Regions from separate parts of the Bacillus sp. SRL337 genome, predicted to be linked through region 1. Evidence: a T-box and tRNA genes for the amino acid it is inferred to sense, from the RefSeq annotation. Region 1 holds a T-box; the other holds one or more tRNA genes.

The links. A T-box is a leader RNA that pairs with one kind of tRNA and senses whether it is charged. The one in region 1 lies ahead of argS (arginine--tRNA ligase), so its partner is inferred to be a tRNA-Arg.
Region 2: it encodes a tRNA-Arg, which carries the amino acid that the T-box ahead of argS (arginine--tRNA ligase) is inferred to sense. The anticodon was not compared.

What each region holds. Positions count from the first base shown of each region.
Region 1 covers NZ_OZ481793.1:231,535-245,856, reverse strand. The annotation lists gene AC4E8A_RS01285 (FtsW/RodA/SpoVE family cell cycle protein) at 133-1,311, shown strand; T-box leader at 1,373-1,580, shown strand; gene argS (arginine--tRNA ligase) at 1,656-3,344, shown strand; gene AC4E8A_RS01275 (DUF368 domain-containing protein) at 3,487-4,302, opposite strand; gene AC4E8A_RS01270 (diacylglycerol/lipid kinase family protein) at 4,844-5,761, opposite strand; gene AC4E8A_RS01265 (hypothetical protein) at 5,858-6,142, opposite strand; gene AC4E8A_RS01260 (Lmo0850 family protein) at 6,214-6,363, opposite strand; gene safA (SafA/ExsA family spore coat assembly protein) at 6,747-7,367, shown strand; gene AC4E8A_RS01250 (hypothetical protein) at 7,475-7,996, shown strand; gene AC4E8A_RS01245 (CBS domain-containing protein) at 8,095-8,514, shown strand; gene AC4E8A_RS01240 (hypothetical protein) at 8,648-8,806, shown strand; gene AC4E8A_RS01235 (NUDIX hydrolase) at 8,803-9,294, opposite strand; gene AC4E8A_RS01230 (histidine phosphatase family protein) at 9,291-9,878, opposite strand; gene AC4E8A_RS01225 (DUF819 family protein) at 10,089-11,291, shown strand; gene AC4E8A_RS01220 (L-cystine transporter) at 11,723-13,105, opposite strand; gene cls (cardiolipin synthase) at 13,355-14,322, shown strand, end outside.
Region 2 covers NZ_OZ481793.1:3,709,749-3,724,070, forward strand. The annotation lists gene AC4E8A_RS18685 (GlgC family sugar phosphate nucleotidyltransferase) at 1-770, opposite strand, end outside; gene AC4E8A_RS18690 (glucose-1-phosphate adenylyltransferase) at 800-1,960, opposite strand; gene glgB (1,4-alpha-glucan branching enzyme) at 1,890-3,842, opposite strand; tRNA gene AC4E8A_RS18700 (tRNA-Glu) at 4,519-4,590, opposite strand; tRNA gene AC4E8A_RS18705 (tRNA-Ser) at 4,600-4,690, opposite strand; tRNA gene AC4E8A_RS18710 (tRNA-Asn) at 4,696-4,770, opposite strand; tRNA gene AC4E8A_RS18715 (tRNA-Ile) at 4,782-4,855, opposite strand; tRNA gene AC4E8A_RS18720 (tRNA-Gly) at 4,857-4,930, opposite strand; tRNA gene AC4E8A_RS18725 (tRNA-His) at 4,941-5,016, opposite strand; tRNA gene AC4E8A_RS18730 (tRNA-Phe) at 5,038-5,113, opposite strand; tRNA gene AC4E8A_RS18735 (tRNA-Asp) at 5,342-5,418, opposite strand; tRNA gene AC4E8A_RS18740 (tRNA-Met) at 5,455-5,528, opposite strand; tRNA gene AC4E8A_RS18745 (tRNA-Ser) at 5,542-5,634, opposite strand; tRNA gene AC4E8A_RS18750 (tRNA-Ile) at 5,655-5,731, opposite strand; tRNA gene AC4E8A_RS18755 (tRNA-Met) at 5,738-5,811, opposite strand; tRNA gene AC4E8A_RS18760 (tRNA-Ala) at 5,898-5,970, opposite strand; tRNA gene AC4E8A_RS18765 (tRNA-Pro) at 5,987-6,063, opposite strand; tRNA gene AC4E8A_RS18770 (tRNA-Arg) at 6,071-6,147, opposite strand; tRNA gene AC4E8A_RS18775 (tRNA-Leu) at 6,163-6,251, opposite strand; tRNA gene AC4E8A_RS18780 (tRNA-Gly) at 6,265-6,339, opposite strand; tRNA gene AC4E8A_RS18785 (tRNA-Leu) at 6,347-6,431, opposite strand; tRNA gene AC4E8A_RS18790 (tRNA-Lys) at 6,453-6,528, opposite strand; tRNA gene AC4E8A_RS18795 (tRNA-Thr) at 6,543-6,618, opposite strand; tRNA gene AC4E8A_RS18800 (tRNA-Val) at 6,690-6,765, opposite strand; rRNA gene rrf (5S ribosomal RNA) at 6,774-6,890, opposite strand; rRNA gene AC4E8A_RS18810 (23S ribosomal RNA) at 7,149-10,084, opposite strand; rRNA gene AC4E8A_RS18815 (16S ribosomal RNA) at 10,409-11,959, opposite strand; gene AC4E8A_RS18820 (hypothetical protein) at 12,324-12,500, shown strand; gene AC4E8A_RS18825 (GNAT family N-acetyltransferase) at 12,564-13,127, opposite strand; gene AC4E8A_RS18830 (DMT family transporter) at 13,132-14,040, opposite strand; gene AC4E8A_RS18835 (MgtC/SapB family protein) at 14,171-14,322, opposite strand, start outside.

The sequences.
Region 1 (14,322 bases):
TATGCCTGTCGGGGCTGTTCAAGGCCGCTTGCGCTTTTTAGCCATAATTTTACTATTAAAAACATTTTCATATTTCACGGACTTCCATTAAACTGTACTATAGAATTCAATTAGAAATTAAGGTGAATGCAAATGGAAACTCGCCAGCGTTTTTCAGATAAAATCGATTGGGGATTAATATTTTTACTGTTCCTCTTCTTCATTGTCAGCACCATTGCCATCAGCAGCGCCCAGCAGACTGGGCAATATGCCGGATATAACTTTGTATTGAGGCAGGCTTTCTGGTATGTCGTTGGATTTATCCTGATCGGGTTCGCTCTTTTGTTTGATCCGGACCAATACAAAAGACTTGCCTGGTATGCCTATGGATTCGGGCTGTTCCTGCTTGGAGTGTTAGCCATCGCTCCTTCCAGTATTGCACCAGTTCGAAACGGAGCAAAAAGCTGGTTCGAACTTCCGGGAGTCGGCTCGATTCAGCCATCTGAATTCATGAAGACCTTCTTGATTCTCGCCATAGCAAGGGTCATCAGCAGCCACCATGAGGCCAATCCAAAGAAGACATTAAAGACCGATTTCATGTTACTTGTAAAAATCGGCGTGGTTACCATGATTCCTCTTGGACTGATCATGCTGCAGCCCGACCTAGGTACATCGCTTGTCATCATCGCGATTGTCTCAGGCTTGATCCTTGTTTCAGGAATCACATGGAAATTGATTGTCCCTATCTTTACCGGCGTCGCTGCGATCGGCGGCTCAATCCTTGCATTGGTCGTATACGCACCACAGCTTTTGGAGAAATACCTGAAAGTCCAGCCGTATCAATTCGGCCGGATCTATTCCTGGCTTGATCCCTACAACTATCAAAAGCAAGAAGGTTATCACTTGGTCAATTCCCTGAAAGCCATCGGGTCCGGACAGGTATTGGGGAAAGGATACCAGGATAAACAGGTTTATATCCCGGAGAATCATACAGACTTCATCTTCAGTGTCATCGGTGAAGAATTTGGATTCATCGGCGCCAGTATTGTCATCAGTTTGTTCTTCCTGCTTATCTATCATTTGACGAAGACAGCTCTTGATATTAAAGAACCGTTCAGCGCTTATGTCTGTGCAGGTGTCATCAGCATGATCACCTTCCACGTATTCCAGAATATCGGCATGACAATCCAACTTCTTCCGATCACTGGTATCCCCCTTCCATTCATCAGCTACGGGGGAAGCGCTCTGATGGGGAATATGCTCGCCCTGGGATTGGTCTTCAGCATGAGGTTTTACCATAAAAATTACATGTTCTCGTCAGACGATTCGTAAAATTTTCCATACAAAAGGTTTCCTTTCGTATTGGATATGTGTATAATACTCTCTAACAATAATAAGTTCGATGACAAAGAGAGTAGTTTCAAGGCCAGGACTTAAGAGAGCCGGGGATGGTGGAAGCCCGGCGTTCCCCTTGAAATGAACCGCACTTTGGAGAAGCATATCCGAAACCATTCAGTAGGATACGCCGGGTACATCCCGTTATCTGATGAGCTGCCCTGTTTGGGGAAGAAGAGTGGTACCGCGGGAACCCCGTCTCTATTTTGAGACGGGGTTTTTTTGTATCCACAAAACAGCTCTTGGTCATCCAACGCACAATTCTGTCGGAGGTGGAACTCATGAATTTATATGATTTTTATACTGATTTATTGAAAGAGCAGCTTGGTGAACACATGAGCAGAGCAGAAATTAAACTGGCTATTGAAACACCGAAGTTTTCCCACCAGGGAGACCTTTCCTTCCCCTGTTTTCAGTTAGCAAAAAAGAAAAAACAATCACCTGCAGCCATTGCAAACGAATTGGCAAGCTCACTTGCCAGCTCGTACTTGCTAAAAGCAGAAGCTGCCGGGCCCTATGTAAATATCTTTTTTAACAGAAAAGAAACCGGAAAAGAAATCATGACCCGCATTTTTGCAAATGGAGATCAATTTGGGAGACACACTTTCGGGGAGGGAAAAGTCATCACCATCGATATGTCTTCCCCTAACATTGCCAAGCCTTTTTCAATGGGGCACCTTCGCTCAACGGTGATCGGTAACTCGATCGCCCTGCTGGCTGAGAAATGCGGCTTTGAAACAGTCAAAATCAATTATATCGGTGACTGGGGAACTCAGTTTGGAAAACTGATCACTGCCTACAAAAAATGGGGGGATGAGGAAAAGGTGAGGACCAATCCAATCCCCGAACTCTTCAGTCTTTATAAAAAATTTCATGAAGAAGCGGAGGTGCATCCATCCCTCAATGATGAAGGCAGAAGAGCCTTTAAGCTTCTGGAAGATGGTGACCCGGAGATGGTTGCCCTTTGGACCTGGTTCAAGAAAGAATCTCTTACCGCCTTTGAAGAAATCTATGAACTGCTGGGTGTCTCCTTTGATTCTTACCATGGCGAATCCTTTTACAATGACAAAATGGAAGCAGCTGTAGAGCTGATCAAGGAAAAAGGCCTTCTCGAAACATCAGAAGGTGCAGACGTGGTGTGGCTCGATGACAAAGGTCTTCCGCCGTCCCTCATCAAAAAATCAGATGGAGCAACCCTTTATGCAACACGGGATATCTCTGCTGCTCTCTACAGAAAAAAAACATATGATTTCTCGCAAGCCCTTTATGTTGTCGGCCAGGAGCAAACCATCCATTTCCGCCAGGTGATCGGTGTTTTGGAAAAGTTGGGAATGCCGTGGGCTGACCAAATGGTTCATATCCCATTCGGACTTTTCCTTCAGGGCGGCAAAAAAATGTCGACAAGAAAAGGCAGGGTCGTCCTCCTTGAGGAAGTATTGAAGGAAGCCATTGCCATTGCCCATACTAATATTAAAGAGAAGAATCCGAACCTTGAAAACGCTCTGGAAACCGCACGCTGGGTAGGAACGGGAGCTGTCATCTTCCATGACTTAAAAAATGACAGAATGAATGATATTGAGTTTTCCCTTGGGGAGATGCTCACTTTCGAAGGCGAAACCGGCCCTTACGTCCAATATACTCATGCAAGAGCCCACTCCATCTTGAGAAAAGCTGCGCCATCTGAACAAACTGATTTTTCCGGCCTGAAGGACCCAGAGAGCTGGGAACTCATTAAAATGTTGAACAAGTATCCTGAGGCAGTGCGAGACGCATATGTCAATTACTCTCCATCGATAGTGGCAAAATATTTACTTGCTGTGAGCAAGGCCTTTAACAAATACTATGGAAAAACAAGAATAGTAGAGGAAAATGCAGAAATGCCATCACGGCTTTTATTGGTGAAAGCTGTCACCGACACCCTAAGTGACGGATTGAGCCTTCTGGGAATCAAAGCACCAAAACAGATGTAGATTGTCGATATTTCCCGAGAAATGTTTTCTCCATCCCCGAACTTTTCTTAAAGATACTGGATTTTGCACCTGCTCAATATCGCGGGCAAAAAAAAACAACAGTCCAATTTACAAAGCAACCTGTAAATTGGACTGTTGTTTTCTATGAATATTCGATTCTTCCCAGCACCCTTGCAAAAAAGAGACCTGCAAGAAATGTTATAATACTCACAATGATAAGCGCGGCACTATCAGGAATACCCGGATAAATGACCACGATCGATCCAATGACAAGGCCGATGATCAGGCCATACGTCCCAGAGGAATAGTGTTCCAGAAAGAATTTGATAAGCTTACTCATCACGACAATCCCCATCAGGATCCCCATTCCAACAACCAAGATGACATCCAGCTGCAAATTGGAAATACTGCTGATGACTGTTGAATAGATACCGATGATCAACAGGATGAATGAGCCGCTGATGCCCGGGAGAATCATTGCTGCACTCGCGATAAAGCCTGAGAAAAACAGCAATACATAGGTTCCTGCTGTAATGTTCTCTATCACAGCAGACTCTTCCGATTTGAAGAAGATCATGGAAGCGACGATGACAGCGCCTATCAGGAGCAATATATAATGATTGGACTTAAACTTTGATTTCATTTCTGACTTCTTTGCTAAATACGGGATGATTCCGATGATCAAGCCCATGAATAGAAATTGAGTAGGCTCGGGATAGTGTTCAAAAAGCCACTCGATCAGCCTCGCCAGTATCAGAATGGATGTGACCACTCCAATGCCAAGCGGTATTAAGAACCGCAGGTGCTCTTTCCAATCTTTACTGAAAATTCCGTTGATAGCTGCAATCAAACGATCGTAAATACCGAGCATGACGGCAATCGTCCCCCCGCTCACCCCGGGAATTACATCACTCGCGCCCATTATCATACCTCTATATATATTTTTCCATTCCCACATTTGATGATCTCCTTTACCTTTTTCTATGCTTAATTAGTAGTATTGGATCAGCCGGTTCATTTCCGGCAGAATGGGTGACTCCGCTGAGCGGGCGGTGAGCCTTCTCAGCTGATAAAAAGCGGAAGCGGCCGTTAAGCGCCGTACGGATTGGACGGCGCTTGCATGAGATAAAGGAAACACGACGAACAGAATGAGTCGATGTTGACTTATCGCAAGGAAAGAGACCGACATCAGCTAGTCGCTGAACACTGGAGCTGAAGGCATCCCGCTAATCCCGGAGGAGGTCACGATCCTTCCACTCCAATCAACCACCGCTAACCACAATACGTCCCGAATTTTAGATGACTTTATTTTCTAGTAGCTATTAAATATACTGAAATAACCGCTACATCAGTTTACCATCATCAGACATTATTTGCTATAGATTATCATAATGCCCGTCCATGTGTCTGTTTCTGTCCTGCTGGTCAAAAAAAAAACAGTTTGATCCAGGGCTCAAATCAAGTTTGCCCGCCACTGGATTCAACTGATTTTTGTTTCGTTACTCTGCTGCTTCTCTTCTCTCTTCCTCCCCGACTATAAACGGGATATGTTTGTTTAACACTTCCATTTGCATGGGGGTGTCAGTATATACCTCGCCATCCATATCAATACTCTGGCTGGGATTCGTCTCTATTGAGGCATTCTTTGCCTGGAAGTGAAGGATTTCTCCGCTATTTTCATTCAGCTTGCCCGTTCCTTTGGCGGCAAGCACCTCTTTTAAGAGCGTGAATCCTGCTTCTTTTATAATGAAGATATCCACCACTCCATCATTATACTTCTGTGGAGAAAGGGGCAGTTCACTTGTGCCAATGAACCTTCCATTGGCGACAAACACCATGACAGCCTTTTCCTCTACAGCCTTCCCATCAATCTCAGCTTTAAAGGTAAAACTTTCTGCCTGCTGTAAGGTTTGGAAGGCACTGAGGTAATAGCTTATCTTGCCGAATATCCCTTTAACCGCCTCATTTACATTTTGAGAGGCATCAGCAATAATGCCGACTCCCCAGAAGTTCGAAAAATAACGGTCATTCGCCTTTACAATATCAATCTCTTCAATCCTGCCATATTTAATCAGCATGGCTGCCTGCTTGATGTTCTGTGGAATCATTAGAGAGCGGCTGAAGTCATTACAGGTTCCAGCTGGAAGAATCGCTGTTTTGGGCCTGTCCGGGAGTTGAGCCAAACCATTTACACACTCATGAACGGTACCATCACCGCCAAGAATGATAATGAGCTCATAGTTTCCGCCTTTGTCCCTGCATATCCGCTCTGCATCAGATTTGCTTTTGGTACCATATAGAGTCAATTCATCACAACATGATGTCAGTTCACCTATGCAGTCTCCCAAGGTCGAATCCATGTCCTCTTGGCCTGCTTTTCCATTGTAGATCAGTAAAGCGTTTCTATACCGGTTCATTATCCTCCAGCCCCCAAACTCTTTTCACTATTATTACTCTTTATTCATACCACTTCCAAGCAAGAAAAAAACACCTAACATAAAGTTAGATGCAGGTCAGGCTGTATTCGAATCCTCTTGAGGAACCGTTTTCATCGCCTTGGAAGCGAAAGCCAGCCTTCCTCTGATATAGGATTGCGGATCATAAGCGATGTTTTCATTTTTAATCCTGTGGATTTCAACTTCTGCAAAGGTTCCAAGTGCCCGGCAAATATTATCCAGTGCCATTTTCAGCGCTTGCGGATCATTGGCCAGCTTCCTGTTCATACACTGATACGAAAGTTCATCAGCCTTGCGTCTAATCCCTTTTAACGTTTCTACATCGAACATGGATTCAGGCATACTATCCCCTCCCCTTCTTGTTAGATTATATCAAAAGGAAAGGATGTTTATGTCTGTCCCATATTTCATTTTTATGAATCATGTGACAATGGTTTTGGTAAAGGCTGCAGGGTTTTAAGCGCTTGAAAAACTTCCATTCTGGATTTGGTCTTTGTAATATTGACACCGACTTTCGAGAGCTTGGAAACGACTTTCTTCAACCGTTCATTTTCATTTGTCACTGTGTACACCCTCTCATAAAATTGTCTCTTACCGTATTACGAACGAATTTACATTTAGTTTCACTTTTTCCGAAATTCCTAAGTCCATTTTATATTACCACTTAATATTCCTTTTAACCTTATTTTGAAAATTTTTTAACTATTTGGATCAAGTTGATCTTTCACTCCAGATGTACAGCTCCACGGGGCGGGCGCCCGGCATGCCAGGGGGAGTTTCAGTGGGTACATTTTCTTGCCCTCAAGAGACTTTCCATAGTCTTTTCATGCCTATAGAACTCTTCTATAGACACTTCCCTTGGCCTCTTCACTTTTTTATGTCCTTTTTAAAATCATTTTTTTAAAAAACTCACATAATTATTCATGTATAAGACATCCTATGTACCATGAAAACTAAAATTATTTCCATTGTTGTCACGTTGTCCTTAGCTTTTGGGTTATTTGCTCCAACCATTTCTCATGCGGCTGATGCTTACTATGTCAAAAAAGGGGATACACTTTGGAAAATTTCCCAAAGGTACCAAATCGGGCTTTCTGAAATCATCAATGCCAATACTCAGATTCCAAACCCTGACCTGATTTATCCAGGACAGAAAATCACCATCCCTAATAAAGACGTTGTAAAAGGCATTGAAGGGGAAGTCATCAGACTGACGAATCAGGAACGTGCCAAAAACGGCCTGTCGCCTCTGCGTGCTGATTGGCAGCTCTCAAGAGTAGCCCGTTACAAGTCCACAGACATGAGAGATAAAGGATATTTTTCACATACGAGCCCAACGTATGGATCTCCATTTACGATGATGAAAAACTTCAACATCAACTACCGTTCCGCTGCAGAAAACATTGCAGCAGGACAGCCTAGTGCGCAGGCGGTTGTACAGGCTTGGATGGAAAGTCCCGGCCACAGAAAGAACATCCTGACCCCGAATTACACTCATATCGGAGTCGGGTACGTTAAAGGCGGTTCCTACGGGTCCTACTGGACACAGATGTTTATTCAAAAATAAGGAACTGAATTCTGTAGCAGAGTTGTCCATACGACGGCTCTGCTGTTTTTGTCCTAACATAATTCTCCCAAGCATATATATATACAAACGCTTAGGGAGGCAATCAATTGAAAAAAATCATGATTTTCCTGTGTTTATCCATCCCTTTTCTCACTTTTTCTCTGCCTTTCACCAAGGCTTTAGCAGAGGATCCGATCATCGAAAGCATCAATGAAAAACTTGAAGCCACCGACCCTTACTACCAGAACGGATCAGTCCATGTAAAAGACTTTGTGGACCTCACACTGGATATTGCCATTAACGATGGAGAAACGGAAGAACAGAAAGTGAAGATGGTCTTTTTGAAATATCAAATTGACCGCGACACAATCTTCCATTTCAATAAGCAGGAAATCTTCTATTACAGCCTCGACACGAATAGCCTGCTTGAAAACACTGCTGTTATTGGAAATGAAAAATCCAGGGCCTTTATCGCCAACCATCAGGATGATTATCGGAAGCAAATCAGCCCTTTGTCTTTAGCTTTGATCCTTCTCTTCATCTTTTCAGCCGTTCTCGTGTTCCCATTGGTCGTACTTATCCTTCAGAAAAATGCTCCCTCTGATGAAGCCTATCCTTATCAGTTATAACCGGCTGGTTGGATTTAGAAGGCGTTGTATCAGAATAAATCACCATCGATTTCCCATACTAACTATGTACTGACCAAAACGTTCAAGGGGGAATCAGAATGAGAGTACGTGATGTAATGACAGCCAATGTTGAGGCATGTTCAGCACAGGATACTTTCCAATCGGCAGCCGGCAAGATGAGCTCTTTAGGTGTTGGCGCTTTACCGGTAATGCAGAATGGTCAAGTGGTTGGTATGGTAACGGACCGAGACCTTGTTGTCAGAGGCTTATCCCATAACGAAACAGGTGGTACCATTCAAGGGGTTATGTCGGCTCACGTTGTCACCATTTCTCCCCAAGCGTCGGTAGAAGAAGCAGCAGCTTTGATGTCCCAGCACCAAGTACGCCGCCTTCCTGTTGTTGAAAACGGGAATCTTGTCGGTATGCTCGCGCTTGGTGATTTGGCAGTACAGCAGCAGTCCGATCAAAAAGCGGGGGCTGCCCTTACACAGATTTCCGAGAAAGATCAACTTCATTAATCAGAAGAACGTCCGTTTATACGGGCGTTCTTTCTATATTCGCCTGGTTATTTTTTCATTATCAGGAAGGAATTCAACCCTTTTTGTCGAACCTTGTTAAATAAAATGAATAAGGCATTAAGGGGGAATACCAATGCGCTCTGCAGAAACTTCCCGCCGTGCACCAAGAAGCTACCGGCGCGAAAAACAAAAGACAGCCATGCTTGATAACCTGGTCGACTTCCTGTATATGATGATCGGAATCACGATGATCACCTGTGTCTTGCTGCTTGTATTAAATTATGGAATTTAACTCATTTTTAACGCTTCTTTCAAGGCTTCCAACGCTAATTCATGGTCATCGATTACAAACGGGACTTCTGAAGGCTCCGCCCAGACCAGGCAAGAAGATTCCTCATTCCGTATGAATGGCAGCACCTCTTCGATATCCATCCGGTAAAAAACCTGGTACCCAACCAATGGGTACTTTCCTTTTGGGTCAAATTGAGGGTTATTCCTGTGGCTGACCTCGATCATGCCAACCTGCCTGGCTCTCCCTTTTACATATCCCTCTTCAAGCACTTCTCTGTGAAACGCTTCCTCTGGCGTCTCCCCCGCTTCTATATGCCCTCCAGGAAAGGTAAATCCTCTGCTCCTACTATTAACAAGCAGGACTTTCCCTTGGACAAAACAGCAGCCATGAACACTGGTTACCATCTCAAGCTTTGGCAGATGGACGGACCCGATCCAAGTCAATTCGACAATCCCGCTACCCCACTGTACCTCTACTGTATGATTCATACGCTTTTTTCCACTACAGGGGCTTCCCACAACCGGCTGACCCCTTCCAGCTTTTCCCCTTCAAAACGGAGTTTATAGATGTCCGGCTTTGTCGTCCCGCGCCAAAAGTCGAGCGTCCCATAAGCCGAATCGAAAGCACCCAAAATAATCGTCATCACATGTCCATGTATACCGACTGCAACTTTCTCTCCCCTATGCTTATGGAGAATTTCTTTCAATGCCGCTGTCCCTCGCGCCTTTACCTCATTATTGCTCTCTCCCCCCGGGAATGCGTAATCTGCATCAGCAAACACCATTTTCATGGCGTCCTCAGGATGATCCAGGACATGATCCTTTGCCGCCAGGTCTCTTTCCCGAAATCGCTCATCGGCTTGAATGTCAAGATGAAGTGCATCTGCCAGTGGCTGTACGGTCTGGATTGCCCTTGTATATGAACTGGAATAAATCGCATCAATTTTCTCATTCAGCATAATCTCTCTCACCCGTTCCGCATCGGCCATCCCCCGAACGGATAGGCTCCTTATCTCTTCCTCTTCCAGGTTAAATACCGAATGCGCATGCCTGACCATATAAATAACTGTCATTTCCAATCACCTATCCTTTAACACTTAACATTCGTCATGATCAAAGAGAATCCTGCCCCTTTTTCAAGACAAATTCATGTCAGTGAACTGCCAAAACATTACTTTCTAGATGTACCAATCTTCCGATTATTGTTCCTTTTTAAAATTCGCTTGGCTTAAGCGCTTCCATGTTATGATGGCAACGTACTATAAAAATAGGGGGTAAAAAGAATGGTATTTTTCTCTACACCATTAATTCAGGATCCGATGGCCATATTTGCTTACCTGGCAGCGATAGTCGGCCTGATTTTCGTCTTGGGAGAGTCGAAAAATCCTTTACTGCAAAAGTTTTTTCATTATGCTCCTCCTTTGATTTGGACGTATTTCATTCCAATGCTTTCGACTACGGTCGGTATTATCCCGGACAGCTCTGATTTATACAGCTTTGTGTCCACATACATATTACCAGTAGGACTGCTTTTGCTGCTGCTATCCGCCAATGTACCGGCAACGCTCAAGCTGGGACCGAAAGCCATCATGATGTTCCTTGCCGGGACAGTCGGTGTCATTATCGGAGGGCCGATTGCTCTTGCCATCTTCCAGCCTTTCCTTCCTGAAGAAGCATGGACAGGAGTTGCTGCCCTTTCCGGAAGCTGGATTGGCGGAAGCGCCAATATGGCGGCTCTTATCGAAGCTACAGGCACACCGGACTATATTCTGTCACCAATCATTGTCGTCGATACAGTTGTCGGTTACGGCTGGATGGGAATCATGATTTTCCTTGCCAGCTTCCAGCACAAGTTTAACAAGTGGAATAAAGCGGACAATTCCATCATACAAAAAGTAAACGAAGATATGGGCGAACTTCAGCGGAAGAACTCCCGTCCGATTGATGTGCCTCAGCTGGCAGCCATTCTCGGTCTTGGTTTCGGGGTAGCCTATGTGGTCCGTATTTTCGCTGAAACGCTGCCCGAAACTTCAGTACTTTCTGCGGGAACTTGGACAATCATGATTATTTCGGCTGTCGGGATTCTGCTATCTTTTACAAAGGTAAGCAAACTGGAGAACTACGGAGCCAGTAAAGTCGGATATGCGGGCATTTATATCCTTCTTGCAACCATCGGGGCTAAAGCAGACCTGGCTTATGTTGTGGAAGCACCACAATATGTATTGATGGGGATCGTATGGCTTGCCATTCACGTTTTTGTTATTTTCCTGGCTGCCAGACTGCTTCGTGCTCCATTGTTCTTTGTTGCAGTAGGTTCCCAAGGTAACATCGGGGGGACAAGCTCCGCACCGGTTGTTGCCTCTGTGTTCCAGCCTTCCCTTGCACCTGTAGGTTTGTTGATGGGAATTATGGGAAATGTCGTCGGAACGTATGCTGCCGTCGCCTGCGCGATGCTCGCTGAGTGGGTAAGCGGATTTTACTTTTAGGTTGATGGTTTTGAAAAGGCGAAACTCCTTTAGGGGTTTCGTTTTTTTTTTTGCGGTTTCAGTTCAGCATTATGGGTCTTTGAAAGGTAGGTTTGTCTTAATGCCATTATGAAGCATCCAGGGTTAATTTTCATTGTTGTATTGGTCGTATAACTGTCTTAGGGGACACCCTGTTTGGAGTATTTCTCTGGGTTTGGGCTTATGAATGCTTTATGAGACACCCTGATTCTTTTTTTCATCTGATTTTGGTCTTATGAACCCTTCATGAGACACTCTGATTCCTTTTTACATCTGGGTTTGGGCTTATAAAGACTTCATAAGATTTTCATCGGTCGCCCCCGGCTCAATTACAGTCATATGAACAGGCGCCAAGCCCCGCCAATGCAAAAAAGACCCACCCGATACCTCGCGGGCAGGTCTTCCCCATTATTTTATCCCTCTACTGCATCCGGGTCATCATATACAGATGTATCTATCTCTTTCGTCACTTTACTTGTAATCAATCCTGAGGTCATGGCTCCGCTGACATTGACAGCAGTCCGGCCCATATCGATCAGCGGTTCAATCGATATTAACAAACCAGCCAGAGCAATGGGCAAATCCATTGCGGAGAGCACGAGGATGGCCGCAAAGGTTGCCCCGCCTCCGACACCGGCCACTCCAAACGAACTGATGGCAACGATGACAATGAGCGTGAAAATAAAGGATGGCGTCATTGGGTTAATGCCAACTGTCGGTGCAATCATGACGGCCAGCATTGCCGGATAGACACCGGCACAGCCATTTTGCCCAATGGATAAGCCAAACGAACCAGAGAAATTGGCGATTCCTTCTGACACGCCCATATGTTTTGTTTGGGCATTAATTGTCAACGGCAGGGTTCCTGCACTTGAACGGGAAGTGAAGGCAAAGGTGAGAACCGGAAATGCTTTTTTCAAGTAAGTGATCGGATTCAATCCAGCAAGTGTCAGCAGGATCAAGTGGATCGCCAGCATTACAATCAAGGCAGCATAGGAGGCGGCAACAAATTTCCCGAGTTTCAATATCGCATCAAAATCACTGGTTGCAACCGTTTTGGCCATGATCGCAAACACACCATATGGCGTAAGCCGGAGTACAAGCGTCACGACCCGCATGACAATCCCATACACAGCATCCACTATTTTTTTGAAGAACTCTGCCGTTTCCTGTTCTTTGCGGTAGACTCCCAGATAGGCTACACCTAAGAATGCGGCAAAGATCACCACTGCAATCGTTGAAGTGGCACGTTCTCCTGTAAAGTCAAGAAACGGATTGGCCGGCAGCAGCTCAAGGATCCGCTGCGGATAACTTTGACCCTCCATGGCAGCAGAACGCTCTTCAAGCTGAAGACCCCTCGCAGCCTCCGCATCTCCCTGTTCGATTTGAATCGCCTCAAGACCGAACCCCTGTGCAGCCGCGATACCGATAACAGCTGCAATGGCCGTTGTCCCGACCAGAAGCCCAATAATCAGAATTGCAATTTTCCCGAGGTTATTTCCGAGCTTAAGCTTGGTAAAAGCAGAAAGAATAGATACAAAGACAAGAGGCATGACAACCATTTGCAAAAGCTTGATATAACCGACACCGACAATGTTATACCAATCGATTGACTGTGCCAGAGTTTCATCGCCTGGTCCGTACAGCCATTGAAGAACAAACCCGAAGACAATTCCCAGGCCTAATGCAGCAAAGACTCTTTTGGAAAAAGACAGATGTTTCTTCTGCATGTAAAAGAGGATCCCTGCAATGATGATAAAAGCAGCAATGTTGGCAAGCAAAGCCAAACTGGTCATTCCCTTCCCTCCCTTAATTAATGATGGTTTTACAGGCCGCAGCAAATGTTCGCTGCTGTTACATCATATGAAGGAATTAATTATTGTATGTTATCAGAACAACGGGAAGGGAATATACTAAGAGTCTTAAACGTTATAACCTTACAAAGGAAAAACTTTATCTGGAAGGAAACGGAATAACACCTTCCGTTATGATAGAATGACTAAGTATAAACAAACTTCTTATTTTAACGTTCAGAGGGGAATTATATGAATATCCTGTCTATTCTACTTGGGATCTTTTTAGTTTTGAATATTGCCTTTGCCTGTGTCGTCGTTTTCTTGGAAAGACGAGATGCTGGCGCTACCTGGGCCTGGCTGATGGTACTTGTTTTCATCCCGGTGCTGGGCTTCATCATGTATTTAGTGTTCGGACAGAACCTTACGAGAAAACGGTTATTTCAATGGGACGATATGAAAAAAATCGGCATTGAAGAGCTGATTGCAAGGCAGGTAAAAGAAATCAAGGGCGAGTCATTTTCCTTCAGGGACAGCACTATCAGTACAAATAAAGAACTGATCTACATGCATTTGATGAATAATGAAGCAGTCCTGACACAGGATAACGACATTACCGTCTACACACATGGAGAAGATAAATTTGATGCTCTTTTAAAGGATATCAATGAAGCTGAAAATCACATTCATTTTCAATATTATATCCTGAGGAAGGATGCTCTCGGAAAACGGATCCTGAGTGCCCTTACGGAAAAAGCAAAGCAGGGGCTGAAGGTCCGGGTGTTGTATGATGAAATGGGCTCGAGGACATTGAATAAGCGGTTTTTTCGTGAATTGATCAAAGCTGGCGGAGAAGTGGAAGTCTTCTTCCCTTCAAGGATCCCTTATATCAATCCGCGTTTGAATTACCGGAACCACCGGAAGCTTGTCATTATCGATGGGGTAATCGGGTATGTCGGGGGATTTAATGTCGGAGATGAATATTTGGGGCTGAACCCGCGATTCGGATATTGGCGTGATACTCATTTAAGGCTGGAAGGCAGCGCCGTACTTGCCATGCAGACAAGGTTCATCCTTGATTGGAACCAGGCATCCGCTTCAAGGGATATACACTTGGAGCACAGGTACTTCCCGATGGCCAAGTTCACAGGCAATGCCGGCGTCCAGATTGTCACCAGCGGACCTGATTCAGAGTGGGAGCAAATCAAGAATGGTTACAT
Region 2 (14,322 bases), 1.2 Mb from region 1:
GCATTCTTCACAGTCGCACCATTTTGATATCTTGTAGGGGGTTCATCCTTTACCTTGGTAAGGACTGGGTACTCTTTTCGGAACAGCTGTTTCCAGCATTCGGGTTTAAGGAGATTCATGCTTGCATTGAAATAACTTTGAATGCATTCAATCCTTTCAACATATCCCAAATATTCATAGTCGCATATACTTAACCCGCCTGTTTTATCCTCAACCACATCTTTCATACAAGTATAGCCCGTTTTCTCACGTGTTTCGATCAACTCAATAAGCCGGGAAGTCTCCAGAAGATAGATCTCCATGGACCTTTGCTCATGATTCATCTTTGTAATATCACAGCCTGTCTCCATGTGGCGCTTTAGCATAGGAGTGAAATCTGTCGTGAATATCGTATTGCAGTTGGTAATCAAAGCATATTTCTGTTTGCTTCGTTGGAAATAATCCATATGATGTGCGAAATGATTGAATGAGCCCATCGCCTGGTTTGCCGAAACAATCGCCGGAGCCGGGAAAAAGAACAACCCGTCTCTCTTTCTGTTCAAGTCCCAGTTTTTACCCGAACCTAAATGGTCCATAAGCGAACGATACTGATATTTAGGAAAGATCGCTACACTGTGAATGCCGGAATTCACCATATTGGATAAGATGAAATCGATTAATCGGTAGCGTCCTGCAACCGGCACAGCAGCCAATGAACGGTTCAGCAGCAAATCTTCCAAGGATTGGTGATAAGTGGTTGCGTCAATTACTCCTAGCATTGATTTATTCAAGTGATTACCCCCTGTCGCATGATGAGTGGTTATTGTGCTTCCTCTTCTTCCATAATGGATTCCAGCAATGTTTCTGTAACAAGAATGACGTCATCAGACCCTTCCTCGGGAATGATGCATACTCCATCAGGGATCCTGATATTTGGCGGTACAATCACCTTTTCCAAATAAGCACCTTTTCCGATTGCCGCATCAGGCATAATGACCGAATCTTTAACATGAGCCCCGGTTTCCACTCTTGTTCCCTGGAATAACACCGAATGATCTACAACTCCCTCAATATAACAGCCTTCATTAATCAGAGAACCTTCCACAACAGCCTCTTCAGAAATATACTGAGGCGGCTGGTTGGGATTCACTGAGTAAATGCGCCATTCATGGTCAAATAGATTCAAGTCGCATTCATCATCCAGCAAGTCCATATTTGCCTCCCAAAGGCTCTTCACCGTTCCAACGTCTTTCCAGTATCCATTGAATGGATAGGCCATTAATTTTTTCTTTTCTTCAAGGAGCAAAGGGATCACATCTTTCCCGAAGTCATGGCTTGATTCCGGATTCCGGTCATCCATCTCAAGATACTCTTTTAACAGTGACCAGTTAAAGATATAAATGCCCATGGAAGCAAGGTTATTTTTCGGTTTCGGCGGTTTTTCATCAAACTCTACTATTCTCATATCTTCTGAAGTATTCATGATTCCAAAGCGGCTTGCTTCCTCCCATGGAACTTCGAGGACGGAGATGGTTACATCCGCTTTTTTACTTGCATGGTACTCCAGCATCTTTTCATAATCCATTTTATAAATATGGTCTCCTGAGAGAATGAGGACATACTCAGGATCAAACTGTGCGATATAATTAAGATTCTGGTAAATGGCACTGGCTGTCCCTGTATACCAACGGACTTCCGATGACTCAGCGTAGGGAGGCAGAACGGTCACTCCGCCGCTCTTCCTGTCGAGGTCCCACGCACTTCCGATTCCAATGTAAGAATTGAGGAGAAGAGGCTGATACTGGGTCAGCACCCCTACAGTTTCTATACCTGAATTGGTACAGTTGCTTAATGTGAAATCGATGATACGGTATTTCCCTCCGAATGGTACTGCGGGTTTAGCGAGGCTTTTAGTCAGTGAACTTAACCTGCTGCCTTTCCCTCCTGCTAATAACATTGCGACACAATCTGACTTTGCCATACTTAATGCGCTCCTTCCTGCGATGAATTGGTCTTAGATATACTACTGCATATGGTGGGATGGTCATCTCCACATAACATGGTTTCCCATGGTAACCCTCTCTTTTTACCGGTAAAATTTCTTGGTTGATTTGGTTGGATCCTCCGAACCTGTAATGATCGCTGTTCCAAATTTCCCTGTAACCATCCGCCTCCAGTACACCGACTTTATAATGGTGATAAACCACCGGACTGAAATTGCAAATGACCAGCATATGATCGTCGGGCTGTTCTGCTTTTCGGATGAACGAAAAAATCTGCTGGGATGCATTGTTTACATCCACCCAATCAAATCCTTCCGACCGATGGTCCTGCTCATACAATGAAGGCGACCTTTTATATAAATGCAAAAGCTCCTTAAGATATGAATTAAACTTTTGATGTTTTTCAAAATCCATCAGATGCCAGTCAATCTGTTCAAGGTCTTTCCATTCAGAAAACTGCGCCACCTCTGTTCCCATGAATAAAAGCTTCTTGCCGGGGTGTGCCGTCATGAAACCAAGAAGCAGGCGGAGCTGGGCAAATTTCTGCCAGTAGTCCCCCGGCATTTTATCGAGCAGAGATTTCTTTCCATGCACCACTTCATCATGTGAAAATGGCAGGATATAATTTTCGGTGAAAGCATACAAAAGAGAAAACGTGATTAAAGAATGCTTCTCCTGGCGTTCAGACGGCTGAGATTCCATATATTTCAGCACATCATTCATCCACCCCATATTCCACTTATAATTGAAGCCCAGTCCCCCATAGTGGACTGGAGACGTAACCTGCGGCCAATCAGTGGAATCTTCAGCGATCATCAGGGCATATGGGTCAAAATCAAACACGGACTTATTCAGTTTCTTTAAAAATGCGATTCCCTCATGGTTCACGCTGTTTTCATCCCGATTTGCTCGATAGATAATGTTTGCTACAGCGTCCACCCGGAAACCATCGATATGAAATTCTTCCATCCAGAACCTGGCGCTCGAAAGGAGGAAACTTTGAACCTCGCCTTTTCCCAAGTCAAAGTTTGCCGTACCCCATGTATAATTTTCCCGGTCATATTCATGGGCATAGTCATACAGGAACGATCCATCAAATTGATATAATCCATGGGCATCTTTACAAAAATGGCCCGGAACCCAGTCCAGGATCACCCCAAGCCCATGGGCATGACATTCATTAATGAAATATTTGAAATCAGCTGGAGAGCCATAACGGCTGGTAGGAGCAAAATAGCCTGTCCCCTGATAGCCCCACGAACGATCGTAGGGATGTTCAATGATAGGAAGTAATTCAATATGGGTAAAACCGTGTGAGACAGCATGTGGAATGATTTCTGCGGCCATTTCCCGATAGCTCAAAAACTCTTTTTCATCTTGCTTGCGCCAAGTTCCCAAATGGACTTCATAGATAAACATCGGCTGGTTATAAACAGGCGTTTCACCCTTTTTCGACAGCCATTCTTCATCCGTCCACTCGTAGTCCCCCAAGTCACAGACGATACTGGCTGTATTCGGCCGCAGCTCGTTATTAAATGAAAAAGGATCGCTCTTCAAGAGGATTTCCCCAGCCGCTGTCACGATCTCATATTTATATATGTGGTGGAGAAGGTCCTCCCCTGTGTCCAAAAACCATATACCTTCTTCATTGAGCTTTTGGCATTCATACCCCTCACTATCCCAATCATTAAAACTCCCGGCTACACTGACAGATCTCGCTTCAGGGGCCCAAACACAAAAGGCGGTATTGTATCTTCCATCCTTTTCAATACGATGAGCACCGAACATGCGGAAAGCCTCGAACAAATTACCTTCATGGAACAAATGAATATTAAAATCGGTAGGAATCACGGCATTCATCTCTTTCACCTGCAGTTAAATTTAAATGTATTTTATATAAATCTTCTTTCAAACTAAAGAAAATCCTTTAGTTATTTTTCGGAAATATCCGACAATTCAAAGGTATGTAAGCGGTTCACATGAAAATCTGCTTCTGCAGATAGAGAAGTTTTAAGGGATTGTGACGGGTTTTGTCGAAAAGTTTTCGTAACTTAAAAGAGAGGTGAGAGCAGAAAAGGGCATAAAAACGAGGATAAGGAGATAATTTGGGTTCAGTCTCATCTCAGCAGGAAGAGATGAATGGAAAAATATTTTAACCATTGTAGGAATAAGCTTTCTACCCAGCATGGACGGGACTTGCCTGTTAGGAATATCCGATTTGATAGATCTGATTTTTCAGGATCACTAGGTGGTGTTTTAGTCTCATCATTTTTTGTTGTCGATTTATTTGGTGCCTTAATAAAACCCTATGGAGCCATCAGTTGTAATCAATTTTATTTGATGACTAAATAAACCACACCACATGCAGATTGTTCCATATCAGTTCATTTGGTATCTTACTCTTCCTTATTTTGTTTTGCCTGAGGCCATATCTTACTTAATTGGCCCGCTTTCGTTCCGTTAAAGAGTCCAGATTCAAAATCAACCGTTTTTTAGCATACAAAAAAACACTATCTGTTTAGATAGTGTTTTGGAATGACCCGTACGGGATTCGAACCCGTGTTACCGCCGTGAAAGGGCGGTGTCTTAACCGCTTGACCAACGGGCCAAATATAGATGGCGGAGAAGGAGGGATTTGAACCCTCGCGCCAGTTGCCCGACCTACACCCTTAGCAGGGGCGCCTCTTCAGCCACTTGAGTACTTCTCCAATAATGGCTCCGCAGGCAGGACTCGAACCTGCGACCGATCGGTTAACAGCCGATAGCTCTACCACTGAGCTACTGCGGAACAAACAAAAGTGGGCCTAAGTGGACTCGAACCACCGACCTCACGCTTATCAGGCGTGCGCTCTAACCAGCTGAGCTATAGGCCCATGGAGCGGGTGAAGGGAATCGAACCCTCATCATCAGCTTGGAAGGCTGAGGTTTTACCACTAAACTACACCCGCAATAACTAAATGGGGCGACTGATGGGAATCGAACCCACGAATGTCGGAACCACAATCCGATGCGTTAACCACTTCGCCACAATCGCCATAATATTTAGTATTAAAAATGGTGGCTCAGGACGGAATCGAACCGCCGACACATGGATTTTCAGTCCATTGCTCTACCAACTGAGCTACTGAGCCATAATATGTTTCGGCTTACGCTAAGCTGCGAATCTCTTCGTCAGCGCCCTTATTCACATCCTCACGCACATCAGTGCGCTCCGATGTTCATTCGGTTGCTTCCTTGACCTTCTTGCTTATCGAAACCCTCTTATTCTGGAATCACATTCATAAAATTTCGCTAAGCTGCAGATCTCTGTATGCTTCAACGAAACCCACTTTGTATTGGTCACAATTCTTCATGAAAAATGGCGGTCCGGACGGGACTCGAACCCGCGACCTCCTGCGTGACAGGCAGGCATTCTAACCAACTGAACTACCGGACCATGTGAGGCTTTCGCTTATGGCGAAAGCCTCTTGTATTGCGGGAGCAGGATTTGAACCTGCGACCTTCGGGTTATGAGCCCGACGAGCTACCGAACTGCTCCATCCCGCGACGATAAAAGATATGGCGGAGGAAGAGGGATTCGAACCCCCGCGGGCTTTAACACCCCTGTCGGTTTTCAAGACCGATCCCTTCAGCCGGACTTGGGTATTCCTCCGTATAATGATTAAAGAATAATGGTGGACCTTGTAGGACTCGAACCTACGACCGGACGGTTATGAGCCGTCTGCTCTAACCAACTGAGCTAAAGGTCCCTTAAGTAGCGGCGGAGGGGATCGAACCCCCGACCTCACGGGTATGAACCGTACGCTCTAGCCAGCTGAGCTACACCGCCATGTTATTAGAATTTCCCTTTACTCACTATGTCTGCGAGTTGTTGGAAGTTTATTTTACTCCGCTCTGCTTCGTAAAAAAACTAAGTGGAGCCTAGCGGGATCGAACCGCTGACCTCCTGCGTGCAAAGCAGGCGCTCTCCCAGCTGAGCTAAGGCCCCAAAAATGTGACTGAAGTGGTCGGGAAGACAGGATTTGAACCTGCGACCCCTTGGTCCCAAACCAAGTGCTCTACCAAGCTGAGCTACTCCCCGAAATAAATGGCGCGCCCGAGAGGAGTCGAACCCCTAACCTTTTGATCCGTAGTCAAACGCTCTATCCAATTGAGCTACGGGCGCATATATTAAACTGTCTGGTGCCGAGGACCGGAATCGAACCGGTACGGTAGTCACCTACCGCAGGATTTTAAGTCCTGTGCGTCTGCCAGTTCCGCCACCCCGGCTAAGAACCTGTAATGGAGCGGAAGACGGGATTCGAACCCGCGACCCCCACCTTGGCAAGGTGATGTTCTACCACTGAACTACTTCCGCAAAAATATGGTGCGGGTGAAGGGAGTCGAACCCCCACGCCTTGCGGCGCCAGATCCTAAGTCTGGTGCGTCTGCCAATTCCGCCACACCCGCATATTTTTTCACCAATTAAAATGGTGAGCCATGAAGGATTCGAACCTTCGACCCTCTGATTAAAAGTCAGATGCTCTACCAACTGAGCTAATGGCTCATTAAGAATATAAGTGGTGCCGGCAAGAGGACTTGAACCCCCAACCTACTGATTACAAGTCAGTTGCTCTACCAGTTGAGCTACACCGGCAAGTGTTTTTCTAACAAGAACCAATTGTACTATCTTTTGATGTTAAATGCAATATCTCTTTTTGGAAATCATGGTGGAGGATGACGGGATCGAACCGCCGACCCTCTGCTTGTAAGGCAGATGCTCTCCCAGCTGAGCTAATCCTCCATTATAAAGCCTGGCGACGTCCTACTCTCACAGGGGGAGATCCCCCAACTACCATCGGCGCTGAAGAGCTTAACTTCCGTGTTCGGCATGGGAACGGGTGTGACCTCTTCGCCTTAGTCACCAGACATTGTCTTTTTATGGACAAGTATTATTATAACGAGATCATTTTATTTTTCAAGTGTTTTTGAAAAAATTGTTCTCTCAAAACTAGATAAAGGTCATGAAGAATCAGATAGGATTCCGAGTTTCGCTATTTGCAAACCAGCTCCGGCGGCTAGAAGCTCGGGGTCATTAACCATCAATCAGCCGAGGGCGAAGAACACCCTTATCTGCTTGCTGTCTAATGCCTGTCACTTCTGGTGAAGCCGCCTGCGCTTTTTAACGTGGTTAAGTCCTCGATCGATTAGTATCTGTCAGCTGCACGTGTCGCCACGCTTCCACCTCAGACCTATCTACCTGATCATCTTTCAGGGATCTTACTCACAAAAAGTGATGGGAAATCTCATCTCGAGGGGGGCTTCATGCTTAGATGCTTTCAGCACTTATCCCTTCCGCACATAGCTACCCAGCGATGCCTTTGGCAAGACAACTGGTACACCAGCGGTGCGTCCATCCCGGTCCTCTCGTACTAAGGACAGCTCCTCTCAAATTTCCTGCGCCCACGACGGATAGGGACCGAACTGTCTCACGACGTTCTGAACCCAGCTCGCGTACCGCTTTAATGGGCGAACAGCCCAACCCTTGGGACCGACTACAGCCCCAGGATGCGATGAGCCGACATCGAGGTGCCAAACCTCCCCGTCGATGTGGACTCTTGGGGGAGATAAGCCTGTTATCCCCGGGGTAGCTTTTATCCGTTGAGCGATGGCCCTTCCATGCGGAACCACCGGATCACTAAGCCCGACTTTCGTCCCTGCTCGACTTGTAGGTCTCGCAGTCAAGCTCCCTTGTGCCTTTACACTCTGCGAATGATTTCCAACCATTCTGAGGGAACCTTTGGGCGCCTCCGTTACTCTTTAGGAGGCGACCGCCCCAGTCAAACTGCCCACCTGACACTGTCTCCCACCCCGATCAGGGGCGCGGGTTAGAAGTTCAACACAGCCAGGGTAGTATCCCACCAGCGCCTCCACCGAAGCTGGCGCTCCGGTTTCCAAGGCTCCTACCTATCCTGTACAAGCTGTGCCAAAATTCAATATCAGGCTACAGTAAAGCTCCACGGGGTCTTTCCGTCCTGTCGCGGGTAACCTGCATCTTCACAGGTACTATAATTTCACCGAGTCTCTCGTTGAGACAGTGCCCAGATCGTTGCGCCTTTCGTGCGGGTCGGAACTTACCCGACAAGGAATTTCGCTACCTTAGGACCGTTATAGTTACGGCCGCCGTTTACTGGGGCTTCGGTTCGCACCTTCGCTTGCGCTAAGCACTCCCCTTAACCTTCCAGCACCGGGCAGGCGTCAGCCCCTATACTTCGCCTTACGGCTTCGCAGAGACCTGTGTTTTTGCTAAACAGTCGCCTGGGCCTATTCACTGCGGCTCTCTCGGGCTTGCACCCTACCAGAGCACCCCTTCTCCCGAAGTTACGGGGTCATTTTGCCGAGTTCCTTAACGAGAGTTCTCTCGCTCACCTTAGGATTCTCTCCTCGCCTACCTGTGTCGGTTTGCGGTACGGGCACCTTTTTCCTCGCTAGAGGCTTTTCTTGGCAGTGTGGAATCAGGAACTTCGGTACTATATTTCCCTCGCTGTCACAGCTCAGCCTTTATGGTGACGGGATTTGCCTCATCACCAGCCTAACTGCTTAGACGCGCATATCCAACAGCGCGCTTACCCTATCCTCCTGCGTCCCCCCATCACTCAAACGGAAAAGAGGTGGTACAGGAATATCAACCTGTTATCCATCGCCTACGCCTTTCGGCCTCGGCTTAGGTCCCGACTAACCCTGAGCGGACGAGCCTTCCTCAGGAAACCTTAGGCATTCGGTGGACAGGATTCTCACCTGTCTTTCGCTACTCATACCGGCATTCTCACTTCTAAGCGCTCCACCAGTCCTTACGGTCCAGCTTCTCAGCCCTTAGAACGCTCTCCTACCACTGACACCAAATGGTGTCAATCCACAGCTTCGGTGATACGTTTAGCCCCGGTACATTTTCGGCGCAGAGTCACTCGACCAGTGAGCTATTACGCACTCTTTAAATGGTGGCTGCTTCTAAGCCAACATCCTGGTTGTCTAAGCAACTCCACATCCTTTTCCACTTAACGTATACTTTGGGACCTTAGCTGGTGGTCTGGGCTGTTTCCCTTTCGACTACGGATCTTATCACTCGCAGTCTGACTCCCATGGATAAGTCTTTGGCATTCGGAGTTTGTCTGAATTCGGTAACCCGATGAGGGCCCCTAGTCCAAACAGTGCTCTACCTCCAAGACTCTTACTACATGAGGCTAGCCCTAAAGCTATTTCGGAGAGAACCAGCTATCTCCAAGTTCGATTGGAATTTCTCCGCTACCCACACCTCATCCCCGCACTTTTCAACGTGCGTGGGTTCGGGCCTCCATTCAGTGTTACCTGAACTTCACCCTGGACATGGGTAGATCACCTGGTTTCGGGTCTACGACCACATACTCATTCGCCCTATTCAGACTCGCTTTCGCTGCGGCTCCGTCTTTCCGACTTAACCTTGCATGGGATCGTAACTCGCCGGTTCATTCTACAAAAGGCACGCCATCACCCGTTAACGGGCTCTGACTACTTGTAGGCACACGGTTTCAGGTTCTATTTCACTCCCCTTCCGGGGTGCTTTTCACCTTTCCCTCACGGTACTGGTTCACTATCGGTCACTAGGGAGTATTTAGCCTTGGGAGATGGTCCTCCCAGCTTCCGACGGGATTTCTCGTGTCCCGCCGTACTCAGGATCCACTCAAGAGGGAACGAAGTTTCGACTACAGGGTTGTTACCTTCTGTGACGAGCCTTTCCAGACTTCTTCGTCTACTTCATTCCTTTGTAACTCCGTATAGAGTGTCCTACAACCCCAAGAGGCAAGCCTCTTGGTTTGGGCTAATCCCGTTTCGCTCGCCGCTACTCAGGGAATCGCGTTTGCTTTCTCTTCCTCCGGGTACTTAGATGTTTCAGTTCCCCGGGTCTGCCTTCCATACTCTATGTATTCAAGTATGGATACTGCACCATTACGTGCAGCGGGTTCCCCCATTCGGAAATCTCCGGATCAAAGCTTACTTACAGCTCCCCGAAGCATATCGGTGTTAGTCCCGTCCTTCATCGGCTCCTAGTGCCAAGGCATCCACCGTGCGCCCTTTCTAACTTAACCATCGGCGAACGATAAGCTTCGGATTGCGGCGTTGCCTTCGTTTCTTCCGCTGCTCATGTACGGTAAGGTACACTCCGCTGCTCAGAAACACGGGCGCCTTGCACTCCTCGCTTCTCCTTCACCTTAGTTTAAAACAATATCTCATAAGAGATATCCTAAAATGGCGAATTCTCGGTTCTTTCTTGACTTTCTTCATGACTATCTTTATCTAGTTTTCAAAGAACAATGTTTGATGGTGGATTTGTTTGCTTTCGCAAAAAATCTTATTGAACCATCAAAACTGAACAAAACAAAATCAACGCGTCACGTCTCATATATCCTTAGAAAGGAGGTGATCCAGCCGCACCTTCCGATACGGCTACCTTGTTACGACTTCACCCCAATCATCTGTCCCACCTTAGGCGGCTGGCTCCAAAAGGTTACCTCACCGACTTCGGGTGTTACAAACTCTCGTGGTGTGACGGGCGGTGTGTACAAGGCCCGGGAACGTATTCACCGCGGCATGCTGATCCGCGATTACTAGCGATTCCAGCTTCATGCAGGCGAGTTGCAGCCTGCAATCCGAACTGAGAACGGTTTTATGGGATTTGCTAAACCTCGCGGTCTTGCTGCCCTTTGTACCGTCCATTGTAGCACGTGTGTAGCCCAGGTCATAAGGGGCATGATGATTTGACGTCATCCCCACCTTCCTCCGGTTTGTCACCGGCAGTCATCTTAGAGTGCCCAACTGAATGCTGGCAACTAAGATCAAGGGTTGCGCTCGTTGCGGGACTTAACCCAACATCTCACGACACGAGCTGACGACAACCATGCACCACCTGTCACTCTGTCCCCCGAAGGGGAACGCCCTATCTCTAGGGTTGTCAGAGGATGTCAAGACCTGGTAAGGTTCTTCGCGTTGCTTCGAATTAAACCACATGCTCCACCGCTTGTGCGGGCCCCCGTCAATTCCTTTGAGTTTCAGTCTTGCGACCGTACTCCCCAGGCGGAGTGCTTAATGCGTTAGCTGCAGCACTAAAGGGCGGAAACCCTCTAACACTTAGCACTCATCGTTTACGGCGTGGACTACCAGGGTATCTAATCCTGTTTGCTCCCCACGCTTTCGCGCCTCAGCGTCAGTTACAGACCAGAAAGTCGCCTTCGCCACTGGTGTTCCTCCACATATCTACGCATTTCACCGCTACACGTGGAATTCCACTTTCCTCTTCTGTACTCAAGTCCCCCAGTTTCCAATGACCCTCCACGGTTGAGCCGTGGGCTTTCACATCAGACTTAAGAGACCGCCTGCGCGCGCTTTACGCCCAATAATTCCGGACAACGCTTGCCACCTACGTATTACCGCGGCTGCTGGCACGTAGTTAGCCGTGGCTTTCTGGTTAGGTACCGTCAAGGTGCCGCCCTATTCGAACGGCACTTGTTCTTCCCTAACAACAGAGCTTTACGATCCGAAAACCTTCATCACTCACGCGGCGTTGCTCCGTCAGACTTTCGTCCATTGCGGAAGATTCCCTACTGCTGCCTCCCGTAGGAGTCTGGGCCGTGTCTCAGTCCCAGTGTGGCCGATCACCCTCTCAGGTCGGCTACGCATCGTCGCCTTGGTGAGCCGTTACCTCACCAACTAGCTAATGCGCCGCGGGTCCATCTGTAAGTGGTAGCCGAAGCCACCTTTCCACCCTTCCTCATGTGAGGAAAGGAACTATCCGGTATTAGCCCCGGTTTCCCGGAGTTATCCCAGTCTTACAGGCAGGTTACCCACGTGTTACTCACCCGTCCGCCGCTGACTTCAGGGAGCAAGCTCCCATCCGTCCGCTCGACTTGCATGTATTAGGCACGCCGCCAGCGTTCGTCCTGAGCCAGGATCAAACTCTCCGAAAGAAGTTTGACTTGCTCATTTGCTAATTAAAGTGTTAGCAACTTTGTAAGAATCAAGTTCTTACTAGATTAACGTTGACGTTTTGTCTTGTTTTGTTCAGTTTTCAAGGTTCAACTTGTTTTCGCTGTGTTTCAAAAGCGACTTTATTATCATATCACTTCACCGTATGGGTGTCAAACACTTTTTTAAAAATGTTTGTTGAAGCGATAAGTTAAGGTGTCGTTTGCAGCGACGAATAATAATATATCATGATAATATTTTTTGTGCAATACCTTTTTTAAAAGTTTTTTTCAAAAAACATATTTTTTTTATACCTTCATATATTTAATAGTAAACAATCCCTTATGAGAGGAGCAGTTCAGTTATATGCTAGTAAACGCAGCCCTTATTCTTTCATTTATCATGGCGATATATTTATTTGCTTATTCCTTTGTACAAGCACTTGAAATCAGTGAGTCTGAAACAGAAGTCAAGGGAGGGACATTCATCTTCTCAATCATCATGGCTTTTTTCTTTTCTGGATTTACATATGTTTTTATATAATTTACACCAAAGCAGGGAGGATACGTCCTGTCTTTCCTCCCATCCCCTTTTCTTCAAATAAGTTCAACCCCTCATTTGAAAGTCTCTCTTCAACAAGGATGAGAGTGATGCATCAACAAAATGGCCTTTTTCAAAGAATCGTTCCCGCTGTGTTCCTTCATATACAAAGCCGCACTTCTCAAGGACATTTTTTGACCGGTCATTCAATGGATCGTAAAATGCTTCAATCCGATTTGTCTCCAATTGTTCAAATGCGTAAGCAAAAATGGCATGTAACGCTTCCTTCATTATCCCTCTTCCCCAATATCCCGGATTGAGTTCATATCCAACTTCCATTTTAAAATGCTCATTCTCAATTTCATGGAAACCGCAGGTACCGATTAAATGGTCTATCGGCTTAAGTGTGATTGCCCATCTGATTTGCTCGTGGGTATTAAAGCCGGAAGCCAACTTCTCTATTAGCGCTTCAGCTTGTGAAAGATCAGTAAACGTCTCCAGGTCATAGTATTCCGTTACTCTCTCATCTGAAAAGTTATCGTAGATGGCTCGTGCGTCCTTTGAAGTGATTTCTCTCAAAACCAACCTCTCTGTCTCCAATATAGGAAAAACATCCAATGCTTTTTCCATTCCTTTATCCTCCCTTCACTTGAGCGGCCGTTAATTTTCTGAGTTTACGTTCTTCCCTTACAAAAAAGAAGATTCCTAACAAAATGATACCTCCGCCAATCACCTGGGATATCACTACAGCCTCTCCTAAAAGATAGTAAGCCAGAATGGAGGCCCCTATTGGTTCAAATAGGATGGCCATCGATATGGTCGAAGTACTCAGCCATTTTAAGGACCAATTGAATAGGGTATGACCTAGCAATGTTGGTATGATGGCAAGAAGCAAAAAGTAGAGCCATTCTTCAGTTGGATACGGCCCAAGTCTCTCCCCTTTTATTAACACATAGAAGAAAAGGACGACGGTGCTCATCAAATACACAATAAATGTATAGGTAACCAATGAAAGTCTTTGACGGACATTCTGGCCGAACAATAAATACGCTGTTACAAGAGCACATGCCAGCAGCGCCAACAGATCACCCCATAAAGCCAATCCGCTTATACGAAAATCCCCCCAGCTGATGACAATACTTCCGGTGATGGCCAAAGCAGCAGATAATAATGCGGACCTGCTGAATTTCTCTTTGAAGAATAGGTATGTTCCCAGGAACGCGAACAAGGGCTGCAGTGTAACCAGCACGGTAGAACTCGCTACAGATGTGTAATTTAGCGATTCAAACCAGAGGATAAAATGAAAGGCCAGAAAGAATCCCGCTGCCACTGTGTACAGCCAATCCTTAGCCGTTATTTTTTTCAGTTCCTTTCTATAGTTTAATAGAAAGACAGGAGACATCAGGAATATAGTGAATAGAAGCCTGTAAAAGGCAATTACACCAGCATCTGCACTCGAAACCTTGACTAAGATGGCAGATGTGGAAACGGATATTACTCCAATGACCAGAATGAAGTATGGATTCATGCGATATTCCTGCATCATGCGACCTCCTTTTAAGTGAATTCCTTTATCCTTTCATCTCAGCGGATTCTTATTCTATACTATTGAGCCAAAATCCTTCCCTGATGGCAAATAAAAAGAATCAACCAAAAAAGCAGGTCGATTCTTTTTATGAACGTTTATTAATCTCGGTTGACTTTATAAAAGAAAGCTGTTGCAGTTCTTCCAGTATCTTCGATGGATATGCCGGCCCTTTTGTCGAAATGGAAAGTGTATATTTCATTAAGAGGTCGCCTTTCGTATTGCCTCCTTCCAAATTAT